3 regions of the Pseudomonas sp. AP3_22 TE3818 genome follow, and region 2 is predicted to be linked to each of the others. Evidence: predicted binding sites of a transcription regulator. Region 2 holds the regulator's gene; each other region holds the start of a gene.

What was found. Region 2 encodes sigma-54, which starts transcription at its own class of promoters, with help from an activator protein. Its sites were predicted from a motif close to ANTGGCATNNANNTTGCTNT; they were not measured.
Positions count from the first base shown of each region.
Region 1: a site for sigma-54 is predicted at 5,717-5,736, ahead of glnK (P-II family nitrogen regulator). Genes of this name have one in related genera too.
Region 3: a site for sigma-54 is predicted at 1,762-1,781, ahead of AB7M25_RS10915 (DNA translocase FtsK). Genes of this name have one in related genera too.

Region 1 is NZ_JBRJHL010000001.1:285,357-292,820, reverse strand. It holds gene dapF (diaminopimelate epimerase) at 1-202, shown strand, start outside; gene AB7M25_RS01420 (DUF484 family protein) at 216-941, shown strand; gene xerC (tyrosine recombinase XerC) at 944-1,843, shown strand; gene AB7M25_RS01410 (HAD family hydrolase) at 1,840-2,547, shown strand; gene sutA (transcriptional regulator SutA) at 2,734-3,057, opposite strand; gene AB7M25_RS01400 (secondary thiamine-phosphate synthase enzyme YjbQ) at 3,159-3,584, opposite strand; gene AB7M25_RS01395 (ammonium transporter) at 3,799-5,136, opposite strand; gene glnK (P-II family nitrogen regulator) at 5,172-5,510, opposite strand; gene AB7M25_RS01385 (accessory factor UbiK family protein) at 5,930-6,190, shown strand; gene AB7M25_RS01380 (BRO-N domain-containing protein) at 6,580-7,101, shown strand; gene AB7M25_RS01375 (HigA family addiction module antitoxin) at 7,152-7,457, opposite strand.
Region 2 is NZ_JBRJHL010000001.1:5,680,438-5,687,901, reverse strand. It holds gene pmbA (metalloprotease PmbA) at 1-364, shown strand, start outside; gene AB7M25_RS25975 (HPr family phosphocarrier protein) at 525-797, opposite strand; gene rapZ (RNase adapter RapZ) at 813-1,670, opposite strand; gene ptsN (PTS IIA-like nitrogen regulatory protein PtsN) at 1,673-2,137, opposite strand; gene hpf (ribosome hibernation-promoting factor, HPF/YfiA family) at 2,150-2,458, opposite strand; gene AB7M25_RS25955 (RNA polymerase factor sigma-54) at 2,533-4,026, opposite strand; gene lptB (LPS export ABC transporter ATP-binding protein) at 4,272-4,997, opposite strand; gene lptA (lipopolysaccharide transport periplasmic protein LptA) at 4,997-5,545, opposite strand; gene lptC (LPS export ABC transporter periplasmic protein LptC) at 5,532-6,104, opposite strand; gene AB7M25_RS25935 (KdsC family phosphatase) at 6,112-6,636, opposite strand; gene AB7M25_RS25930 (KpsF/GutQ family sugar-phosphate isomerase) at 6,636-7,464, opposite strand, start outside.
Region 3 is NZ_JBRJHL010000001.1:2,406,452-2,413,915, forward strand. It holds gene aat (leucyl/phenylalanyl-tRNA--protein transferase) at 9-689, opposite strand; partial or broken gene trxB (thioredoxin-disulfide reductase) at 752-1,711, opposite strand; gene AB7M25_RS10915 (DNA translocase FtsK) at 2,006-4,417, shown strand; gene lolA (outer membrane lipoprotein chaperone LolA) at 4,484-5,107, shown strand; gene AB7M25_RS10925 (replication-associated recombination protein A) at 5,273-6,595, shown strand; gene crcB (fluoride efflux transporter CrcB) at 6,595-6,969, shown strand; gene serS (serine--tRNA ligase) at 6,986-7,464, shown strand, end outside.

The DNA of each region.
Region 1 (7,464 bases), 5.4 Mb from region 2:
GCGTGGAGCCGGGGAAACCCAGGCTTGCGGAACCGGCGCCTGTGCCGCCGCAGTGGCCGCGATCAGCCAGGGGTGGATGGATTCGCCGCTATTGATCGACCTGCCTGGCGGGCGCTTGTCCATCGAATGGGCAGGCCCTGGCCAGCCGGTGATGATGACCGGCCCGGCAGTGCGTGTATATGAAGGACAAGTGCGTCTTTGAGTGAGCAAAATCCATGACAGACAAGCCTCAGGTACCCGCACGACAAGCTGACGAATCACCGTCCGAAAGCCTGGAGGCGGCGGCTGTTGCCGCGTACCTGGAGGCTCATCCGGACTTCTTCGTCGAGCACGAAGAACTGCTCCCGTCCCTGCGTATTCCCCATCGACGCGGCGATACCGTGTCGCTGGTGGAGCGTCAGATGACCATTCTGCGCGACCGCAACATTGAACTGCGTCATCGCCTGTCGCATTTGATGGACGTGGCCCGGGACAATGACCGGCTGTTCGAAAAGACCCGTCGCCTGATCCTCGCGCTGATGGACGCCGCCAGCCTGGAAGACGTGGTGATGTGCGTCGAAGACAGCCTGCGCCAGGAATTCCAGGTGCCCTTCGTCAGCCTCATCCTGCTCGGCGACAACGCCATGCCGGTGGGCCGCTGGGCCACTCACGCCGAAGCGCAAGTGGCCATCGGCGGCTTGCTCTCGGAAGACAAAAGCGTCAGCGGCAGCCTGCGCGAGCATGAACTGGACTTCCTGTTCGGCGAAGAACAGCGCAAGCAGATCGGCTCCACCGCGGTCGTCGCCATCAGCTACCAGGGCATCCACGGCATCCTGGCCATCGCCAGCCGCGATCCGCAGCACTACAAAAGCTCGGTGGGCACCTTGTTCCTGAGCTACATCGCTGAAGTCATGGGTCGCGTGCTGCCACGGGTCAACAATCCCCTGCGCTCGGTACGCTGAACATGGAACGACAACTGGACGCTTACTGCGAACACCTGCGCAGTGAGCGGCAGATGTCGCCGCACACGCTGTCGGCCTACCGCCGCGACCTCGACAAAGTGCTCGGCTGGTGCGTCAAACAGAACATCGGCAGCTGGGCGACGCTGGACATCCAGCGCCTGCGCAGCCTGATTGCCCGCCTGCACGCCCAAGGGCAATCGTCCCGCAGCCTGGCGCGCTTGCTGTCGGCCGTTCGCGGGCTCTATCACTACCTCAATCGCGAAGGCCTGTGCGACCACGATCCGGCCAATGGCCTGACGCCGCCGAAAGGTGAACGCCGACTGCCGAAAACCCTCGACACCGACCGCGCCCTGCAACTGCTGGAAGGCGGTGTGGAGGATGACTTTCTGGCACGTCGGGACCAGGCGATTCTGGAGTTGTTCTACTCTTCCGGGCTGCGGCTGTCGGAGCTGACAGGGCTCAATCTCGATCAACTCGACCTCGCCGACGGCATGGTCCAGGTGCTCGGCAAAGGCAGCAAGACCCGCCTGTTGCCAGTAGGAAAAAAAGCCCGCGAAGCGCTGGAGCAGTGGCTGCCACTGCGGGCCATGGCCAACCCGGCGGACGATGCGGTGTTCGTCAGCCAACAGGGTCGACGTCTCGGCCCCCGAGCGATCCAGGTGCGGGTCAAGGCTGCCGGCGAGCGCGAACTGGGGCAGAACCTGCATCCGCACATGCTGCGGCACTCCTTCGCCAGCCATCTGCTGGAATCCTCCCAGGACCTGCGCGCGGTGCAGGAACTGCTCGGGCACTCGGACATCAAGACCACGCAGATCTACACCCACCTGGACTTCCAGCACCTGGCCACGGTCTACGACAGCGCCCACCCAAGGGCCAAACGCATTAAGGGCGACGATTCATGAGCATTCAGTTGATCACCTTCGACCTCGACGACACCCTGTGGGACACCGCACCCGTCATCGTCAGCGCCGAAGCCATATTGCGTGCATGGCTGACCGAACATGCACCCAACCTGGGGGCGGTGCCGGTGGAACATTTGTGGGCCATACGCGAACGCATCCTGAGCATCGAGCCGAACCTCAAGCACCGCATCAGCGCCTTGCGCCGGCGCGTGTTGTTCCAGGCCCTGGAAGAAGCCGGATATCCCCATGCTGAAGCGTCGGACCTGGCCGATCAGAGCTTCGAAGTGTTTCTGCATGCCCGGCATCAGCTGGAAATATTTCCGGAGGTGCAACCGACCCTGGAGTTGCTGGCCAACCATTACGCCCTCGGCGTGGTCACCAATGGCAACGCCGATGTGCGTCGGCTGGGGCTGGCGGACTACTTCAAGTTTGCGTTGTGCGCCGAAGACATCGGCATCGCCAAACCTGATGCGCGTCTGTTCCATGAAGCCTTGCAACGTGGTGGCGCGACGGCTGATACGGCGGTGCATATTGGCGATCATCCGGGCGATGACATTGCCGGTGCGCAACAAGCGGGGATGCGGGCGATCTGGTTCAACCCGGCGGGCAAGGTCTGGGAAGCGGACCGGCTGCCGGATGCGCAGATTGGCAGTCTGACCGAGTTACCAGCGTTGTTGGCGCGGTGGAACAAGGCTTCGGCCTGACACAAAACCTGTGGGAGCGGGCTTGCTCGCGAATGCGGTGTACCAGTCGACATTGATGTTGGCTGACGCGACGCCTTCGCGAGCAAGCCCGCTCCCACAGTAGATTGTGTTCAACCCGACAGTTTTGTTCCGGGCATGAAAAAGCCCGCAGCGACGGCGGGCTTTCTCAGCAAGCGGGTAGCAGGCTCAGATAGGCCGGCTGCCGTACTTGTTATCCGGCTTCTTGGGAGGATCGGCGACCACATTGGCCTCCACTTCCTGCACCTTGCCACCACGCGCAAGGAACTCTTCCATGGCCTTGGCCAGGGCATCGCGTTCCTTGTTCTTGGCTTCGACACTCGGCAGCTCATCGACCGATACCGCTGCCTTGGCCTTGCCTTTGGCGGTCGGAACCGGCGCATCACCGCCGTCGTCTTCAGCGACGTCTTCCGCCGCTGCTTCCAGACCTTCTTCGGTTTCGTCGTCGTCGCCTACTTCGAGGTCGTCGTTTTCCAGATCATCGTCGCTCATGTTCTACCTCATGACTTGCGAAAAGCAGATTAGTTATAGCCCAGCTTTGCCCTCTGTCGAAGGCTGCCGGAAAAAAATCAACAGCCGCTGCTGACCAGCGGTTATGCCTCTTCACCGTGCACGGTGGCGAGGACTTTACGGGCACCGCCATGATCGCGGTGCTCGCCCAGATAAACGCCTTGCCAGGTTCCCAACGCCAGCCGGCCTGCCGAAATCGGCAAACAGAGCTGACAGCCAAGCACGCTGGCCTTGAAGTGCGCCGGGAGGTCGTCCTGGCCTTCGTCGTTATGCTCATAGCCGTCTGCTCCTTGTGGGATCAGACGATTGAAAAACCGTTCGAAGTCGCGACGTACCGCCGGATCGGCGTTCTCGTTGATGGTCAACGACGCCGAGGTATGCTGCAGCCACAAGTGCAACAGACCGACCCGACACGCCTTGAGTTCAGGCAGGCCGGCGAGTAACTCGTCCGTTACCAAGTGAAAGCCCCGGGGCCTCGCCCGCAAGGTAATCAGAGTCTGTTGCCACATACAGTTCTCCGCACGTTCGGGGCGCATTCTAGCGCGCTCTGGGAAAAAACAAAGGCCCTAATATTCCTTCAATCCTGTAAGCCTTCGACCGCACAAAAACACCCGACGTAAACAACCTAAAACCTGTAGGAAAAAACCTTTCAGCTCACCCTTCAATGACAAATTTCAGACAAAAAAATGCCCGGCAAGCCGGGCAAGTTTTTTATGCGCGTGCTTACAAGTTGTAGCCGCGTTCGTTGTGAAGCGCCAGATCGATGCCGACCGCCTCTTCTTCTTCATTGATGCGCAGACCCATGACCGCATCCAGCACCTTGAGGATGATGTACGTGGCGATCGCGGTGTAGATCACCGTGAAACCTACGCCTTTGCACTGAATCCACACTTGTGCGGCGATGTCGGTCACGGTGCCGAAACCACCCAGGGACGGCGCGGCGAACACACCGGTCAGGATTGCGCCGAGGATACCGCCGATACCGTGTACGCCGAAGGCGTCCAGGGAGTCGTCATAGCCGAGCTTGCGTTTCAGGGTGGTCGCGCAGAAGAAGCACACCACGCCAGCCGCCAGACCGATGACCAGCGCGCCCATCGGGCCAACGGTGCCGGCAGCCGGGGTAATTGCAACCAGGCCGGCAACCACGCCCGAAGCGATGCCCAGTGCGCTAGGTTTGCCATGGGTGACCCACTCGGCAAACATCCAGCCCAGCGCAGCAGCGGCAGTCGCGATTTGCGTCACCAGCATCGCCATGCCGGCGGTACCGTTGGCCGCAGCGGCGGAACCGGCGTTGAAACCGAACCAGCCGACCCACAGCATGGCCGCGCCCATCAGGGTATAACCAAGGTTGTGCGGTGCCATCGGCGTGGTCGGGAAGCCTTTGCGTTTGCCCAGCACCAGGCAGGCAATCAGACCGGCCACACCGGCGTTGATGTGCACCACGGTGCCGCCGGCGAAGTCCAGAACGCCCCAGTCCCACATCAGGCCGCCGTTACCGGACCAGACCATGTGCGCAATCGGCGCGTAAACCAGGGTGAACCAGATGCCCATGAAGACCAGCATCGCGGAGAACTTCATCCGCTCGGCGAAGGCACCGACGATCAGCGCCGGCGTGATGATGGCGAAGGTCATCTGGAAGGTGATGAACACCGCTTCAGGGAACAGCGCCGCAGGACCGGTCAGGCTGGCTGGCGTGACACCGGCAAGGAATGCCTTGCCCATGCCGCCGAAGAACGAGTTGAAGTTGACGACGCCCTGCTCCATGCCGGTGGTGTCGAACGCGATGCTGTAGCCATAGATGACCCACAGGATGCTGATCAGGCCGGTAATGGCGAAGCACTGCATCATCACGGAAAGAATGTTTTTCGACCGGACCATGCCGCCGTAGAACAGCGCGAGGCCGGGAATGGTCATGAACAGCACCAAGGCTGTAGAGGTCAACATCCAGGCGGTGTCGCCGGAGTTGAGGACCGGGGCCGCCACTTCGTCTGCCGCCAAAGCAAGGCTGGGCATTACGATAGACAACAGGGCTCCTAGCCCTGCGAATTTACGCAGAGTCATATTGTTTTCTCCTGGGGCGTTGGGTTTGTGGCGGCTTAGATAGCGTCGGTATCGGTTTCGCCGGTACGGATGCGAATCGCCTGTTCCAGATTGACCACGAAGATCTTGCCGTCACCGATCTTGCCGGTGTTGGCAGCCTTGGTGATGGCCTCGATTACCCGGTCCAGATCCTTGTCGTCGATGGCGACGTCGATCTTCACCTTGGGCAGGAAATCGACCACGTATTCCGCGCCGCGATACAGCTCGGTGTGACCCTTCTGCCGACCAAAGCCTTTGACTTCAGTGACGGTAATGCCCTGCACGCCGATCTCGGACAGCGACTCGCGTACGTCGTCCAGCTTGAACGGCTTGATGATGGCAGTGACTAGCTTCATGAAAACTCTCTCCCGAATTGGTGGACTTGCCCCAGGAAAACAAACCCGTCTCAAGTCTAAGCGCAGTGCCTGGCTTTGTAACGCATCGTCGGCCTTACCTGCCCGTCCGACGCCAGCTAACCGCTCCTTGCGAAGCACTCCCCGTGATTCGCCTGGCGCACTGCATTCGTCACAGCGACTGCATCAGTGCATGGGTCACCAGCATCTAAGCAGAAAGCTTGCCATCTCCACAAAACTGACTGTTTTCAAGCCTTTACCGGCGGATGGCGGACACTTCGCGACAACACCCGGCACGTTACGCACAACAACGGTGCGACGCCGTCCGTCCCGATGCGCGAAAACCGTGCACCCTTTGCCCGCGCAAATGACTATAGACACTGCGTGATACACTGCCCGTCATTGTTTCCAGGACATTGCCCATGCTCGCGCCAAAAGACTTCCTCGACGCCCTGACCGGCACCGCCTCCCGCCTCTTCAGCGGTGACACGCCGCTGCCGAAAGCCGAAATCGAAAGCCAGTTCAAAATGTTGCTGCAGAGCGGCTTCAGCAAACTGGATCTGGTGAGTCGGGAAGAGTTCGATAGCCAGATGGTTGTACTGGCACGCACGCGGGCGCGGCTGGAGGCTCTTGAAACGAAGGTCGCGGAGATGGAAGCGAAGCTCAATCCGCCAACCGAGTAACCCATCAATCCCGCTTTGAAACACAGCCCCCTGTAGGAGCTGCCGAAGGCTGCGATCTTTTGATCCCAAGCCCCGCAAAAATCCCGGCAACGTCCTACAAACATCACACCGCCGTCCGATTGCGTCGCCAGGTATACGGTCTCTAAGCTCATCCCCGCTGAATGTTCAGCACTGGGTTTGGCGACCTGGAAAAACCCCGACGCACTACGACCACATTCGAAATAGGGAGTTTCTCCCCATCTTGAGTTATGGCAGCTGTGCGTGGGAGACCTTAAGGTCTGCCGGTTTTTCGGGCGTCACCGGTTCGCCAACCCGCGCATGGCTGCCACCCTTTTCGTTTGGCGACGATCAGAGGCAGTTTCTCTTCACTCGACCCCGAGAACTGCACGATGGAAGAAAACTACCTAACCCCCCATATCTTCACCCGCCACAAACTCCACCTCCACGCCCTCCTCCTGCAAAACCAACCCTGGTTCAGCGCCCGCGACCTAGGCCGACTACTACGCATCCACCTCAACGACCGCCAACTCCGAAAACTCGATCCCGACCAATACCAAACCACCAAAACCCTCATCTACGGCCGCATCGAAAACACCCTGCTGATCAGCGAATCCGGTGTCTACGCCATGCTCGTCTACCACTACTGCCCCGAATACCGAGCCTTGCGTGAATGGCTCACCCACGAAGTCGTCCCCGCCCTGCGAGACGCCCAACACCCCACCACAACCGAACGCCCACAACTGAGCCTGCTCAACTGGCCGGAAATTTCGTTGAGCTTGCTGCACTGGAATAACCAGCCGTGGATTCGGTTGCAGGATGTTCCGCAGATGCTGCCTGATCAGGAGGCTTCAAGGCCTGCTTTCAGTGCGCCTTGGTGGAAAAGAGCCGCGAAGATTCTTCACGCACTTTGAATAAAAACCCCACGCTTTTGGCGTGGGGTTCAGAAAATCCAAGACAACAATCAGGCACAGTGCGCGAGCCGCTCAACCTGATCCCGAATCGCAGCCCCTCGCTCAATCTCGGCTTTACGCAAATCGTAAGTCGATTGCAGGTTCAGCCAAAATTCCGGGGTAGTGTCCAGACAGATAGATAACCTTATAGCCATATCAGCACTGACACCCCGACGCTGGAGCACGATGTCGTTCACCGTAGGTGTCGACACATTCAACGCTCTTGCCAGAGCGGCAGCCGTAAGGCTCAGAGGCTCCAGGTATTCCTCTTTGAGGATCTCGCCAGGGTGAACCGGGCGCATACCATTCTTAGTCATTACTCAC
Region 2 (7,464 bases):
CACCTACTCCGGCCGCAAGCTCGGCATGCCGAGCACCGCCAATGCCGGCGGCGTGCACAACCTGTTCGTCACCCATGGCGATGAAGACCAGGCGGCCTTGCTGCGGCGCATGGGGCGCGGGCTGTTGGTGACTGAGCTGATGGGGCAGGGCCTGAACATGGTGACCGGTGACTATTCCCGCGGCGCGGCGGGTTACTGGGTCGAGAACGGCGAAATCCAGTTCGCGGTCCAGGAAGTGACCATCGCCGGCAACATGCGCGACATGTTCAAACAGATCGTGGCCGTGGGTAATGATCTTGAGTTGCGTAGCAACATTCGTACAGGTTCGGTGTTGATCGAGCGGATGACGGTGGCGGGCAGCTAAGCCAGGGCCACGGCACAAAAAAAGGCGCGCCACCCATCGGGTGGCGCGCCTTTTTATTGGCCGTCTGGTGCATTGCATTGACGGAATTTGGGGCCGCTTCGCGCCCCGGCGGGAGCAAGCTCCCTCGCCACAAAATCAACAGGAAAGGAGGGTGTAGTTGTTACTCGCCTTCGTCGAAGAAATTGTTGATCAACGCCACCAGCGCATCCAGGGCTTCCTGTTCCTGCTCGCCTTCTGTGCTCAAGTGGATCGTGGTGCCTTTGCCGGCGGCCAGCATCATCATCGCCATGATGCTTTTGCCATCGACCATGGACTCTGGTGTGCGACCGGCCCGGATCTGGCACGGGAACTGACCCGCGACCCCAACGAATTTTGCAGAAGCGCGGGCGTGCAGGCCCAGTTTATTGATGATTTCGATTTCCAGAGCAGGCATCGCGATGTGAATCCTTTAGCTGAGGTCGCGGTGGCGAACCTGGACGTTCTTCAGGGTTTTTTGCAGCACCTGCCCCAGACGCTCGGTCAGGTAGACGGAGCGGTGATGTCCGCCAGTGCAGCCAATGGCAATGGTGACGTAGGCGCGGTTGCTGGCGGCAAAACGAGGCAGCCACTTTAGCAGGTATGTGGAAATGTCCTGGAACATCTCTTCGACATCCGGCTGTGCCGCCAGGTATTCGGCAACCGGTTGATCGAGCCCGGACTGCTCGCGCAGTTCCGGTTTCCAGTAAGGGTTGGGCAGGCAGCGCACATCGAACACCAGGTCGGCGTCCACCGGCATGCCGCGCTTGAACCCGAAGGATTCCACCAGGAACGCAGTACCGGGTTCCGGCTGGTTCAACAGGCGCAGCTTGATGGTGTCGCGCAGTTGATAGAGGTTCAGGCTGGTGGTGTTGATCTTGAGATCGGCGAGGTCGGCGATCGGCCCGAGCAGGACGCTTTCGACGTTGATGGCTTCGGCCAGCGAGCGGTTGGCGTTGCTCAGGGGGTGACGCCGGCGGGTTTCCGAGAAGCGCTTGAGCAGGGTTTCTTCGTCGGCATCCAGGTACAGGACATCGCACTGGATGTGGCGGCTGCGGACTTCTTCGAGCAGCTCGGGGAAGCGTGACAGGTGGCTGGGCAGGTTGCGGGCATCAATGGAAACGGCCACCAGCGGCTGCATCAGCTCGGTATGAATTAACGCTCGTTCGGCCAGTTCCGGCAGCAGGCCGGCAGGCAGATTGTCGATGCAGTAGTAGCCGTTGTCCTCAAGAACATTGAGGGCGGTACTTTTACCCGAGCCGGAACGGCCACTGACGATGATCAAGCGCATGATTACTGACCGTTTTGCTCGTCCAGGACAACCTGATACAGGGCTTCGTTGCTTGCGGCATGGCGCAGTTTTTCGCGAACGTCCTTGCGGTCGAGCATGCTGGCGATCTGTCGCAGCAGCTCAAGGTGCGCATCGGTAGCGGCTTCCGGAACCAGCAGAACGAACAGCAGGTCAACCGGCGCGCCGTCGATGGCGTCGAAATCGATTGGGGCGTCCAGGTGCATCAAGGCACTGATGGGCGATACACAACCCTTGAGACGGCAGTGTGGAATAGCGATGCCGTTGCCAAAACCGGTGGAGCCGAGTTTTTCACGGGCAATCAGCGCCTCGAAGACATCTTGCATCTCCAGAGCCGGCACTTCGCGGGCGATCAGATTGGCAATTTGTTCGAGGGCTTTCTTTTTACTGCCGCCCGGCACGTTCACGAGGGAACGGCCGGGGGTCAGGATACTTTCAAGTCGGATCATGGGTTGGGAGTGTTAACGACCGGTTGCGCCCTGAAGGAGGCTCTGGGTCTTTTCCTTATGCTTTTTGAGTTGTTTATCCAGCTTGTCGGTGAGTGCATCGATCGCAGCGTACATATCGGTATGTTCCGCATTGGCGACCACTTCATTCCCGGGAATATGCAGCGTGGCTTCGATTTTCTGCTTCAGCTTTTCGACGGTCATCGTGACCTGCACGTTAGTGATCTTGTCGAAATGTCGCTCCAATCGTTCGAGTTTTTCGCCGATGTAGGTGCGAAGAGGTTCGGTCACTTCCAGTTGGTGTCCACTGATGTTGACTTGCATACAGCTTCTCCTTCGTTGCCAGTGCATAAAGCGGTAGATCAGATGATCTACCACTGGAACGCTGTGGCGTGGCTCTACATCAACCGCTTGCGTTCGCTCGAAGGCGCGATCCCGAGGGATTCGCGGTACTTGGCGACGGTGCGGCGAGCCACCTGAATGCCTTGTGCCTCCAGTAAACCAGCGATCTTGCTGTCACTCAACGGCTTTTTCTGATTTTCCGCGGCAACCAGTTTTTTGATGATCGCCCGGATCGCCGTGGACGAGCATTCGCCGCCTTCGGAGGTGCTTACGTGACTGGAGAAAAAGTATTTCAGTTCATAAATGCCCCGGGGGGTGTGCATGAACTTCTGGGTGGTCACCCGTGAAATCGTCGACTCATGCATGCCGACCGCTTCGGCGATGTCATGCAGGACCAGCGGCTTCATGGCCTCGTCGCCATATTCGAGGAACCCGCGCTGATGCTCCACGATCTGGGTGGCAACCTTCATCAGGGTTTCATTGCGGCTCTGCAGGCTCTTGATGAACCAGCGGGCCTCCTGCAACTGATTGCGCATGAACGTGTTGTCGGCGCTGGTATCGGCGCGGCGCACAAAACCGGCGTACTGGGCGTTGACCCGCAGCCGTGGCACCGACTCCTGATTCAGCTCCACCAGCCAGCGCTCGTTGTCCTTGCGTACGATAACGTCAGGAACGACGTACTCGGCTTCGGTGGACTCGATCTGCGAGCCCGGGCGCGGGTTGAGGCTCTGGACCAGTTCTATGACCTGGCGCAGCTCATCTTCCTTGAGCTTCATGCGGCGCATCAACTGGCTGTAGTCGCGGCTGCCGAGCAGGTCGATGTAATCGGTGACAAGGCGCTTGGCTTCGGCCAGCCAAGGGGTCTTGGCGGGCAACTGACGCAATTGCAGCAGCAGGCATTCGCCCAGGTTGCGTGCGCCGATGCCGGCCGGCTCGAATTGCTGGATGCGGTGCAGGACGGCTTCGATTTCGTCCAGTTCGATGTCCAGTTCCGGATCGAAGGCTTCGAGGATTTCCTCGAGGGTTTCGTCCAGATAGCCCTGATTGTTGATGCAGTCGATCAGGGTCACGGCGATCAGGCGATCGGTGTCGGACATCGGAGCCAGGTTCAGCTGCCACAGCAAGTGGCTTTGCAGGCTTTCACCGGCCGAGGTGCGGGTGGTGAAGTCCCACTCGTCATCGTCATTGCTGGGCAGGCTGCTGGCGCTGGTCTGGTAAACGTCTTCCCACGCGGTGTCGACGGGGAGTTCGTTGGGGATGCGCTCGTTCCAGTCACCCTCTTCGAGGTTATCAACCGTCGGGGCGCTTTCCTGGTAGGAGGGTTCCTGGATATCGGTGTTGGGCTTTTGTTCGGCGTTGTCGGCCAAGGGGTCGGAATTGTCGAAGTCGTCGCCTTCTTCCTGGCGTTCGAGCATCGGATTGGACTCCAGGGCCTCCTGGATTTCCTGTTGCAGGTCCAGGGTCGACAATTGGAGCAGGCGGATGGCCTGTTGCAGCTGAGGTGTCATCGTCAGCTGCTGGCCCATTCTCAAGACTAGCGATGGTTTCATGGCAGGGGCTTAACACCTTATTCGCCGGCGCACATGCGCCATCCACTACAGGGCGCCGGGGCGCCAAACATAAGCAAATTATATGCCTGAAACTGAAGGATTTGCCTAGAGCGCTGTAACAATAAAAAACTATAAATTTGTGTTGCGCTGCTGCCCTTGTTGGGAACTGAACACGCGGGGTCGCAGGAGGCGCCGATGAATCGCGAGACCGGTGCCCGGGCAGTTGCCTGGGCACACCTCAGCGTTTACAGGCGGAACTCATGGCCCAGGTACACTTCCTTCACCAGATTGTTGGCCAGGATGGTCTCTGCATCACCTTCGGCGATCAGTTGACCGTCATTGACGATATAGGCGGTTTCACAGATGTCCAGGGTTTCACGAACGTTGTGGTCCGTGATCAGCACGCCAATGCCTTTGGCCTTGAGGTGGTAAATGATCTGTTTGATGTCGCCGACTGAAATCGGGTCCACGCCGGCAAACGGTTCATCGAGGAGGATGAACTTCGGGTTGGTGGCCAGGGCGCGGGCGATTTCCACGCGGCGGCGCTCACCACCGGACAGGCTCATGCCGAGGTTGTCGCGGATGTGGCTGATGTGGAATTCCTGCAGCAGGCTTTCCAGCTCCTTGCGACGACCGGCCTTGTCGAGCTCCTTGCGGGTCTCGAGGATGGCCATGATGTTGTCGGCCACCGACAGTTTGCGGAAGATCGATGCTTCTTGCGGCAAATAGCCGATACCGGCTTTTGCACGGCCGTGCATCGGCTGGTGGCTGACGTCCAGGTCATCGATCAGGACGCGGCCCTGGTCGGCTTGCACCAGGCCGACGATCATGTAGAAGCAGGTGGTCTTGCCGGCGCCGTTCGGGCCAAGCAGGCCGACGATCTGACCGCTGTCGATGGACAGGCTGACATCACGCACGACCTGGCGGCTCTTGTAGCTCTTGGCCAGATGCTGAGCTTTCAGAGTTGCCATTACTGGGCCTTTTTCTCGTCGGTTTTCTTCTTCGGCTGGATCACCATGTCGATGCGCGGACGCGCCTCGGTGACCTTGCTGCCGGTGGCGCGCCCGGCGCTGGCCAGCTTCTTCTCGGTGTCGTAGACGATTTTCTCGCCCTGGGTGACGTTGTTGTCCTTGTCGACAACCTTGGCCTTGTCGATCAACACGACGCGATTTTGCGTGGCGTGATACTGGATAGTCACGCCCCAGCCCTGAACAGGCTTGGTATCGCCAGCCGTCTGCAATTGCTCGAAGTACGCCAGGTTGCCCACCGAGGTCACTACGTCAATGTCGCCAGTCGGGGTGCGGGTGATGGTAACGGTGTTGCCTGTCACCTTCATCGAGCCTTGGGTGATGATCACGTCACCCTTGTAGGTAGCAATACCTTGTTTGTCGTCCAGTTGGGCATCGTCGGCCTGAATGCGGATAGGCTGCTGTTGGTCTTCCGGCAGAGCCCAGGCGCTCACGCTTCCCAGTGCTGCGCCCAGACTGAGCAAAATCGGGAGGGTTTTAACGAGCCTCATACTGTCCTCTTACGTTCGATAGCAGGTGTATCCTGCTTTCTTTCAAATACGCTTTCATTCCCTTGCCAGTCGATACACCGCCAGCGCCGTCGATTCTAACGTCTTGCTCGGTCTGCGCATATTGCTGCTGCGGGAACACGGTCATGCGGGTGCTGGTGATCAGGGTCTTGCGGTTTTTCTCGTCGAAGCGCGTGATGCGCACGTCATCGATCAGCTCGACCTGCGTGCCATCAGGGTTGACCTCGCCGCGCAGGCTCTGGACGTGCCACGGGAACTCGGTGCCGCGGAACACGTTCAGGTCGGGGTTGGTCAACAGTGTCACCTCGGTCGCCTTCAGGTGCTCGACCTTGTCGGACACCAGATCATATTGCAGCTTGCCGTCCGGCAGGTACTGCACGCTGTGGGCGTTGATGGCGTAATAGTCGATCGCGCTTTCATCGACCGGCGTTACCGGCTTGTCGAGGAAGCGTTCCGGGCTGATGTTCCAGTAGCCAACCGCGGCGAATATCGCCGCGATGCAACTGTACAGCAGGGTGTTGCGAAACTTTTTGCTCAGCATGTCGGGCTCACAGGTACGCCGCATTGGCCGCATCGAGGCGGTCCTGGGCGCGCAGGATCAATTCGCAGAACTCGCGAGCGGCACCTTCGCCGCCACGGGCGAGGGTGATGCCGTGAGCATGTTCGCGCACGAAGCTGGCGGCATTGGCCACCGCCATGCCCAGGCCTACGCGGCGAATCACCGGCAGGTCCGGCAGGTCGTCGCCGAGGTAGGCCACCTGCTCATAGCTCAAATTCAGTTGGGCCAGCAGCTCGTCGAGTACCACCAGTTTGTCCTCGCGGCCCTGATACAGGTGCGGGATGCCGAGGTTTTTGGCCCGCCGCTCGACCACCGGGGTCTTGCGGCCACTGATGATCGCAGTCTGCACGCCAGCGGCCATCAGCATCTTGATGCCCTGGCCGTCGAGCGTGTTGAACGTCTTGAATTCGCTGCCGTCTTCGAGGAAGTACAGGCGTCCATCGGTCAGCACGCCGTCGACATCGAACACCGCCAGTTTGATCTGTTTGCCGCGTTGCAGCAGGTCCGCACTCATTACATTACTCCTGCACGCAGCAAGTCGTGCATGTTCAAGGCGCCGACCGGGCGGTCTTCGCTGTCGACCACGACCAGCGCGCTGATTTTATGATCTTCCATGATTTTCAGTGCTTCGGCGGCCAGCATTTCGGCGCGGGCGGTCTTGCCATGGGCCGTCATGACCTGGTCGATGACAACGCTGTGGATGTCGATGCTGCGGTCCAGTGTGCGGCGCAAGTCACCATCGGTGAAGATTCCGGCCAACTTGCCGTCGGCCTCGAGGATGACGGTCATGCCCAGGCCCTTGCGGGTCATTTCCATCAAGGCGTCCTTGAGCAGGGTGCCGCGCTGGACCTGCGGCAGTTCCTGGCCGGCGTGCATGACATTTTCCACTTTCAGCAGCAGGCGTCGGCCCAGGGCGCCGCCGGGATGGGAAAAGGCGAAGTCTTCGGCGGTGAAACCACGGGCTTCCAGCAGCGCGACCGCCAGGGCGTCACCCATGACCAGGGCGGCGGTGGTCGACGAGGTGGGTGCCAGGTTCAACGGGCAGGCTTCGTGTTCGACGTGAACATTCAGGTTGACCTCGGCGGCCTTGGCCAGCGGCGAATCGGGGTTGCCGGTCATGCTGATCAACTGTATGCCCAGGCGCTTGATCAGTGGCAGCAGGGTGACGATTTCATTGGTGGAGCCGGAATTCGAGAGCGCCAGAATGATGTCGTCGCGGGTAATCATGCCCATGTCACCATGGCTGGCTTCCGCCGGGTGCACAAAAAATGCCGTGGTGCCGGTGCTGGCCAGGGTTGCGGCGATCTTGTTGCCGACGTGCCCCGACTTGCCCATGCCAACC
Region 3 (7,464 bases), 3.3 Mb from region 2:
AAAGTCGCTCAGCAAACCCAGCTCGCGCGATTGGGCTGGTCCAGATGCTGGGCCAGATAGCTGGCAAACTCACGGCGGGGGATGGCCCGGGCTCCGAGACTGTGCAGGTGATCGGTGGGCATCTGGCAATCGATCAGTACAAAACCCGAGTCTTTCAGATGCCGGACCAGGGTGGCAAAGCCGAATTTCGAGGCGTTGTCAGCGCGGCTGAACATGGACTCGCCAAAAAACAACCGGCCCATCGCCAGGCCATACAGGCCGCCGACCAGTTCGTCCCCATCCCACACTTCCACCGAGTGCGCGTGACCACGCCTGTGCAACTCGATATAGGCCTCTTGCATCGCTTCGGTGATCCAGGTGCCGTCGGCGTAATCCCGGGGAGCCGCACAGGCACGAATGACGGCGGCGAAGTCCTGATCGAAGGTCACTTGATAGCGTCGCTGGCGCAGCAGCTTGTTCAGGCTGCGCGAAACGTGCAATTCGTCGGGAAACAGAACCGTGCGCGGGTCCGGAGACCACCAGAGAATCGGCTGGCCTTCGGAAAACCATGGGAAGCAGCCGTGGCGATAAGCCGAGATCAGCCGATCGGCGGACAGGTCGCCACCGGCAGCCAGCAGCCCGTTGGGGTCGCGCATGGCCTTTTCCAGCGGTGGGAAGTGCAAGGTGTTGCGTTGTAACCAAGTCAGCATGGCATCCGGGCTTGCAGAAGGGGAGGTCAGTGGCGGGCGTTGGCCCGCCATAAAGTTTGCCTTCAAACGGCAGGAATGTCGTCGAGGTATTTTTCGGCGTCCAGCGCCGCCATGCAACCGGCCCCCGCAGACGTAACGGCCTAGCGATAAACATGATCGGCCACGTCGCCGGCGGCAAACACACCTGCAATCGCCGTGGCGGTGGCATCGCCTTCGCTGCCGCCCTTGACCAGCAGATACCCGTCGCGCATTTCCAGTTGCCCGATGAACAGGTCGGTGTTGGGTTTGTGGCCGATGGCGATAAACACCCCGGCCAGCGGCAGCTCTGTGGTTTCACCCGTTTGGCTGTCCCGCAGGCGGGCACCGGTCACGCCACTGGCATTGCCGAGCACTTCGTCCAGATTCTGGTTCCAATGCAGGCGGATATTGCCGTGGGCGGCTTTTTCGAAGAGTTTGTCCTGGAGGATTTTCTCCGAGCGCAGTTTGTCGCGTCGATGGATCAGGTGCACCTCCCTGGCGATGTTCGACAGGTATAACGCTTCTTCGACCGCCGTGTTGCCGCCGCCGACCACCGCGACCACCTGGTTGCGATAGAAGAACCCGTCACAGGTCGCGCACGCCGACACCCCTTTGCCGGCAAAGGCTTCCTCCGACGGCAGGCCCAGGTATTGCGCGGAGGCGCCGGTGGCAATGATCAGGGCGTCGCAGGTGTAGGTGCCGCCATCGCCGATCAGTTCGAACGGCCGTTGTTGCAACTTGGCGGTATGGATGTGGTCGTAAACGATCTCGGTGGCAAAGCGCTCGGCGTGTTTTTGCATGCGCTCCATCAGCACGGGTCCGGTCAGGCCTTCGACATCGCCTGGCCAGTTATCGACTTCGACGGTGGTGGTGAGCTGGCCACCTGCCTGTATGCCGGTAATGACAACGGGTTTGAGGTTGGCGCGGGCGGCATAAACGGCTGCGCTGTAACCGGCAGGACCGGAGCCCAGGACAATCAGGCGGGAATGCTTCGCTTCGCTCATAAAAACACCTCATAAGCCTTTGTCACAAAAGACAATGCATGCTCAAATTGAATAGCATGTCATGTGCTGTTGACTATGCTACACCCAAGGGTCTCAAGCATGGCGTCGTGCGTACAAACCCGTACAATGCCCTGCGTGTTACATATATTCAGTGCGCACCGTGTTTATAAAAACCGGGACGCAGTGTTAAAAGTAGTCCCGGTTACCTGTGTTAACTTTTTTACCTGCCTGGATTGGGCAGTTTTTTAGACATTCAACAGATGGACGCGCCATTGGCGCAGGAAAAGAAGCGTTTTGAAGAAATCCACCGCAGCACCTAAACCAGCCGTCGTTCCGCTCTGGCGCCAGCACTTGCACTACCGACTCAAGGAAGGTGCGCTGATCGCCATCGGTGCCCTGTGCCTGTTCCTGATGATGGCCTTGCTGACCTATGGCAAGGATGATCCGGGCTGGAGCCATAACAGCAAGATCGACGACGTGCAGAATTTCGGCGGGCCCGCGGGCTCCTACAGCGCCGATATCCTGTTCATGGTGCTGGGTTACTTTGCCTACATCTTCCCGTTGCTGCTGGCGGTCAAGGCGTACCAGATCTTCCGCCAGCGTCACGAACCGTGGCAGTGGAGCGGCTGGCTGTTCTCCTGGCGCCTGATCGGCCTGGTGTTCCTGGTGCTGTCGGGTGCCGCGCTGGCCCATATCCATTTCCATGCCGCGACCGGTCTGCCGGCCGGTGCGGGCGGTGCACTGGGCGAAAGCCTCGGCGAACTGGCGAGGAACGCCCTGAATATCCAGGGCAGTACGCTGCTGTTCATCGCGTTGTTCCTGTTCGGCCTGACGGTGTTTACCGACCTGTCGTGGTTCAAGGTGATGGACATCACCGGCAAGATCACCCTCGACCTGTTCGAACTGTTCCAGGGCGCGGCCAATCGCTGGTGGGCGGCCCGTACCGAACGCAAACAGCTGGTCGCCCAGTTGCGTGAAGTCGATGACCGTATGGATGAAGTGGTTGCGCCGACCGTCACCGACAAGCGCGAGCAGGCCAAGGTCAAGGAACGGTTGATCGAGCGTGAGCAGGCCCTGAGCAAGCACATGTCCGAGCGTGAGAAGCAGGTGCCACCGGTGATTGCACCCGCGCCGCCAAAACCGGCCGCGCCGAGCAAACGCGTGGAAAAAGAGAAACAGGCGCCCCTGTTCGTCGACAGCGCCGTTGAAGGCACCTTGCCGCCGATCTCGATTCTTGATCCCGCGGAAAAGAAACAGCTCAATTACTCGCCCGAATCCCTGGCGGCGGTCGGCCACCTGCTGGAAATCAAGCTCAAGGAGTTCGGCGTCGAAGTGACCGTGGACTCGATCCACCCGGGTCCGGTGATTACCCGTTACGAAATCCAGCCCGCCGCCGGCGTCAAGGTCAGCCGCATTGCCAACCTGGCCAAAGACCTGGCCCGTTCCCTGGCCGTGACCAGCGTGCGCGTGGTGGAAGTGATTCCGGGCAAGACCACGGTCGGTATCGAGATTCCCAACGAAGACCGGCAGATCGTGCGTTTCTCCGAGGTGTTGTCGACCCCCGAGTACGACAACTTCAAATCCCCGGTCACCCTGGCCCTGGGCCACGACATCGGCGGCAAGCCGGTCATCACCGACCTGGCGAAGATGCCGCACCTGCTGGTGGCCGGTACCACCGGTTCCGGTAAGTCGGTGGGCGTGAACGCGATGATCCTGTCGATCCTGTTCAAGTCCGGCCCGGAAGACGCCAAGCTGATCATGATCGACCCGAAAATGCTGGAACTGTCGATCTACGAGGGCATTCCGCACCTGCTGTGCCCGGTGGTCACCGACATGAAGGACGCCGCCAACGCCCTGCGCTGGAGCGTTGCCGAGATGGAGCGACGCTACAAGCTGATGGCCAAGATGGGCGTGCGGAACCTGTCGGGCTTCAACGCCAAGGTCAAGGAAGCCCAGGACGCCGGCGAGCCGTTGAGCGATCCGCTGTACAAGCGCGAAAGCATCCACGACGAAGCGCCGCTCCTGCAAAAGCTGCCGACCATCGTGGTGGTGGTCGACGAATTCGCCGACATGATGATGATCGTCGGCAAGAAGGTTGAAGAGCTGATCGCCCGTATCGCCCAGAAGGCGCGTGCGGCCGGTATCCACTTGATCCTCGCGACCCAGCGTCCGTCGGTGGACGTGATCACCGGTCTGATCAAGGCCAACATCCCGACCCGCATGGCGTTCCAGGTATCGAGCAAGATCGACTCGCGGACCATCATCGACCAGGGTGGCGCCGAACAACTGCTGGGCCACGGTGACATGCTGTACATGCCGCCTGGCACCAGTCTGCCGATTCGTGTTCACGGTGCCTTCGTGTCCGACGATGAGGTTCACCGCGTGGTGGAGGCCTGGAAGCTGCGGGGCGCGCCGGAATACAACGACGACATCCTCAATGGCGTCGAAGAGGCGGGCAGCGGCTTCGAAGGCAGCAGCGGGGGCGGCGACGGTGACGATCCCGAGGCCGACGCGCTGTACGACGAAGCGGTCCAGTTCGTGCTGGAAAGCCGTCGCGCCTCCATTTCCGCGGTTCAGCGCAAGCTCAAGATCGGCTACAACCGCGCCGCGCGCATGATCGAAGCCATGGAAATGGCCGGGGTCGTGACGTCCATGAACACCAACGGTTCGCGTGAAGTCCTGGCCCCGGGCCCGGTGCGCGACTGACCCGAATATGAAAGGGTGGCGCCCTTTGGCGCCACTCGCACTCCCACGAATGTTATGAGGACTCCCATGCGTCTGATCCGCATGCTGTTGCTGCCGGTACTGGCTTTGACCACGCTCCAGGCTAACGCCGATGACAAGGATGTGGCACGCCTGACCCAACTGCTGGAAAAATCCCAGACCCTGACCGCGCGTTTCTCGCAACTGACCCTTGATGGCACCGGCACCCAGTTGCAGGAAACTGCCGGCGAGATGTCCCTGCAGCGTCCGGGCCTGTTCTACTGGCACACCGATGCACCGGCCGAACAGACCATGGTGTCCGATGGCAAGAAGGTCACCCTGTGGGACCCGGACCTGGAACAGGCCACCATCAAGAACCTCGACCAGCGCCTGACCCAGACCCCGGCCTTGCTGCTGTCCGGTGACGTGTCCAAGATCAGCCAGAGCTTCGACATCAGCGCCAAGGAAGCCGGCGGCGTGATCGACTTCACCCTGAAGCCGAAAACCAAGGACACCCTGTTCGACAGCCTGCGCCTGTCGTTCCGCAATGGTCTGGTCAACGACATGCAGTTGATCGACAGTGTCGGCCAGCGCACCAATATCCTGTTCACCGGGGTGAAGGCCAACGAGCCGATCCCGGCGTCCAAATTCAAGTTCGACATCCCCAAGGGTGCCGATGTAATCCAAGAGTAAAAACACCGAACCTGTGGGAGCGGGCTTGCTCGCGAAAGCGGTGTGTCATTCAATCAAAATGTCGACTGACACGGCCTCTTCGCGAGCAAGCCCGCTCCCACAGGGATTTTTGTCCAATCTCAGGACGGTGTGGCATCAAGGCCCAGTGAGGTTTCACAAGTAGCCATGGATCTGTTTCGCAGCACCCCCATCGCCCAGCCCCTGGCCGCCCGCCTGCGTGCGGCCAACCTGGACGAGTACGTCGGTCAGGAACACGTGCTCGCTCGCGGCAAGCCCTTGCGCGAAGCGCTGGAGCAGGGTGCCCTGCATTCGATGATTTTCTGGGGCCCACCGGGTGTGGGCAAAACCACCCTGGCGCGATTGCTCGCGGAAGTCTCGGACGCACACTTCGAAACGGTCTCGGCGGTGCTGGCCGGGGTCAAAGAGATCCGTCAGGCGGTGGAAATCGCCAAGCAGCAGGCCGCGCAGTACGGCCGCCGCACCATTCTGTTCGTCGACGAAGTGCATCGTTTCAACAAGTCCCAACAGGACGCGTTCCTGCCTTATGTCGAGGACGGCACGCTGATTTTCATCGGCGCGACCACGGAAAACCCTTCGTTCGAACTCAACAACGCCTTGCTGTCCCGCGCCCGCGTCTACGTGCTCAAGAGCCTCGACGAAGCGGCCCTGCGCAAACTGGTGCAGCGCGCGCTGACCGAAGAGCGGGGCCTGGGCAAGCGCAAGCTGACCCTCAGCGATGAAGGCTTCCAGATGCTGCTGTCGGCCGCGGACGGCGATGGTCGACGCCTGCTCAACCTGCTGGAGAACGCCTCTGACCTGGCCGAAGACAACAGCGAGATCGGTACCGAGCTTCTGCAAAGCCTGCTCGGCGACACCCGTCGACGCTTCGACAAGGGTGGCGAAGCCTTCTACGACCAGATATCCGCGCTGCACAAATCGGTGCGCGGCTCCAACCCCGACGGCGCGCTGTACTGGTTCGCGCGCATGATCGACGGCGGTTGCGACCCGCTGTACCTGGCCCGGCGCGTGGTGCGCATGGCCAGTGAAGACATCGGCAACGCCGACCCGCGCGCCCTGAGCCTGTGCCTGGCGGCGTGGGAAGTGCAGGAGCGTCTCGGCAGTCCGGAAGGCGAGCTGGCGGTGGCCCAGGCCATCACCTATCTGGCCTGCGCGCCGAAAAGCAACGCGGTGTACATGGGCTTCAAGACCGCGCTGCGCGCCGCCGCCGAACACGGCTCGCTGGAGGTGCCGCTGCACCTGCGCAACGCGCCGACCAAGCTGATGAAGCAGTTGGGCTATGGCGATGAGTACCGCTATGCCCACGACGAACCGGATGCCTACGCTGCCGGGGAGGACTATTTCCCCGAAGAACTCGACCCGATTCCGTTCTATCAGCCCGTGCCCCGTGGCCTGGAGTTGAAGATCGGCGAAAAACTCAACCACCTGGCAAAACTCGACCGTTTAAGCCCCCGGCAGCGGAGAAAATAGTGCTTCCCTTGATCGTTGCGGTTTCCGTCGGCGGGATGGCCGGCACGCTGTTGCGCTTTGCCACGGGTAACTGGATCAACGCGAATTGGCCGCGGCACTTCTATACCGCGACGCTGGCCGTTAATATCGTGGGCTGTTTGCTGATCGGCGTTCTATACGGTCTGTTTTTGATACGCCCGGAGGTGCCCATCGAGGTGCGCGCCGGGTTGATGGTCGGCTTCCTCGGGGGGCTGACGACTTTTTCATCCTTTTCACTGGATACGGTGCGCCTGCTGGAAAGCGGGCAAGTGCCGCTGGCCCTGGGCTATGCGGCACTCAGCGTATTCGGCGGGCTGCTTGCCACCTGGGCCGGCCTGTCCTTGACCAAACTTTGATAAACGAGAAACCGACATGCTCGATTCCAAACTGTTACGTAGCAACCTTCAGGACGTAGCGGACCGCCTGGCATCCCGTGGCTTTGTGCTGGATGTTGCGCGCATCGAAGCGCTGGAAGAACAGCGCAAGACCGTCCAGACCCGCACCGAAGCACTGCAGGCTGACCGTAACGCGCGTTCCAAATCCATCGGTCAGGCCAAGCAGCGCGGCGAAGACATCGCGCCGCTGATGGCGGATGTCGAGCGCATGGCAGGCGAATTGAGCGCCGGTAAAGTCGAACTGGACGCGATCCAGACCGAATTGGACTCGATCCTGCTGGGCATTCCCAACTTGCCGCACGAATCCGTGCCGGTCGGCGAAGACGAAGACGGCAACGTCGAAGTGCGCCGTTGGGGCACGCCGACTGCCTTCGATTTCCCGGTTCAGGACCACGTGGCCCTGGGCGAAAAGTTCGGCTGGCTGGACTTCGAAACTGCCGCCAAGCTGTCCGGCGC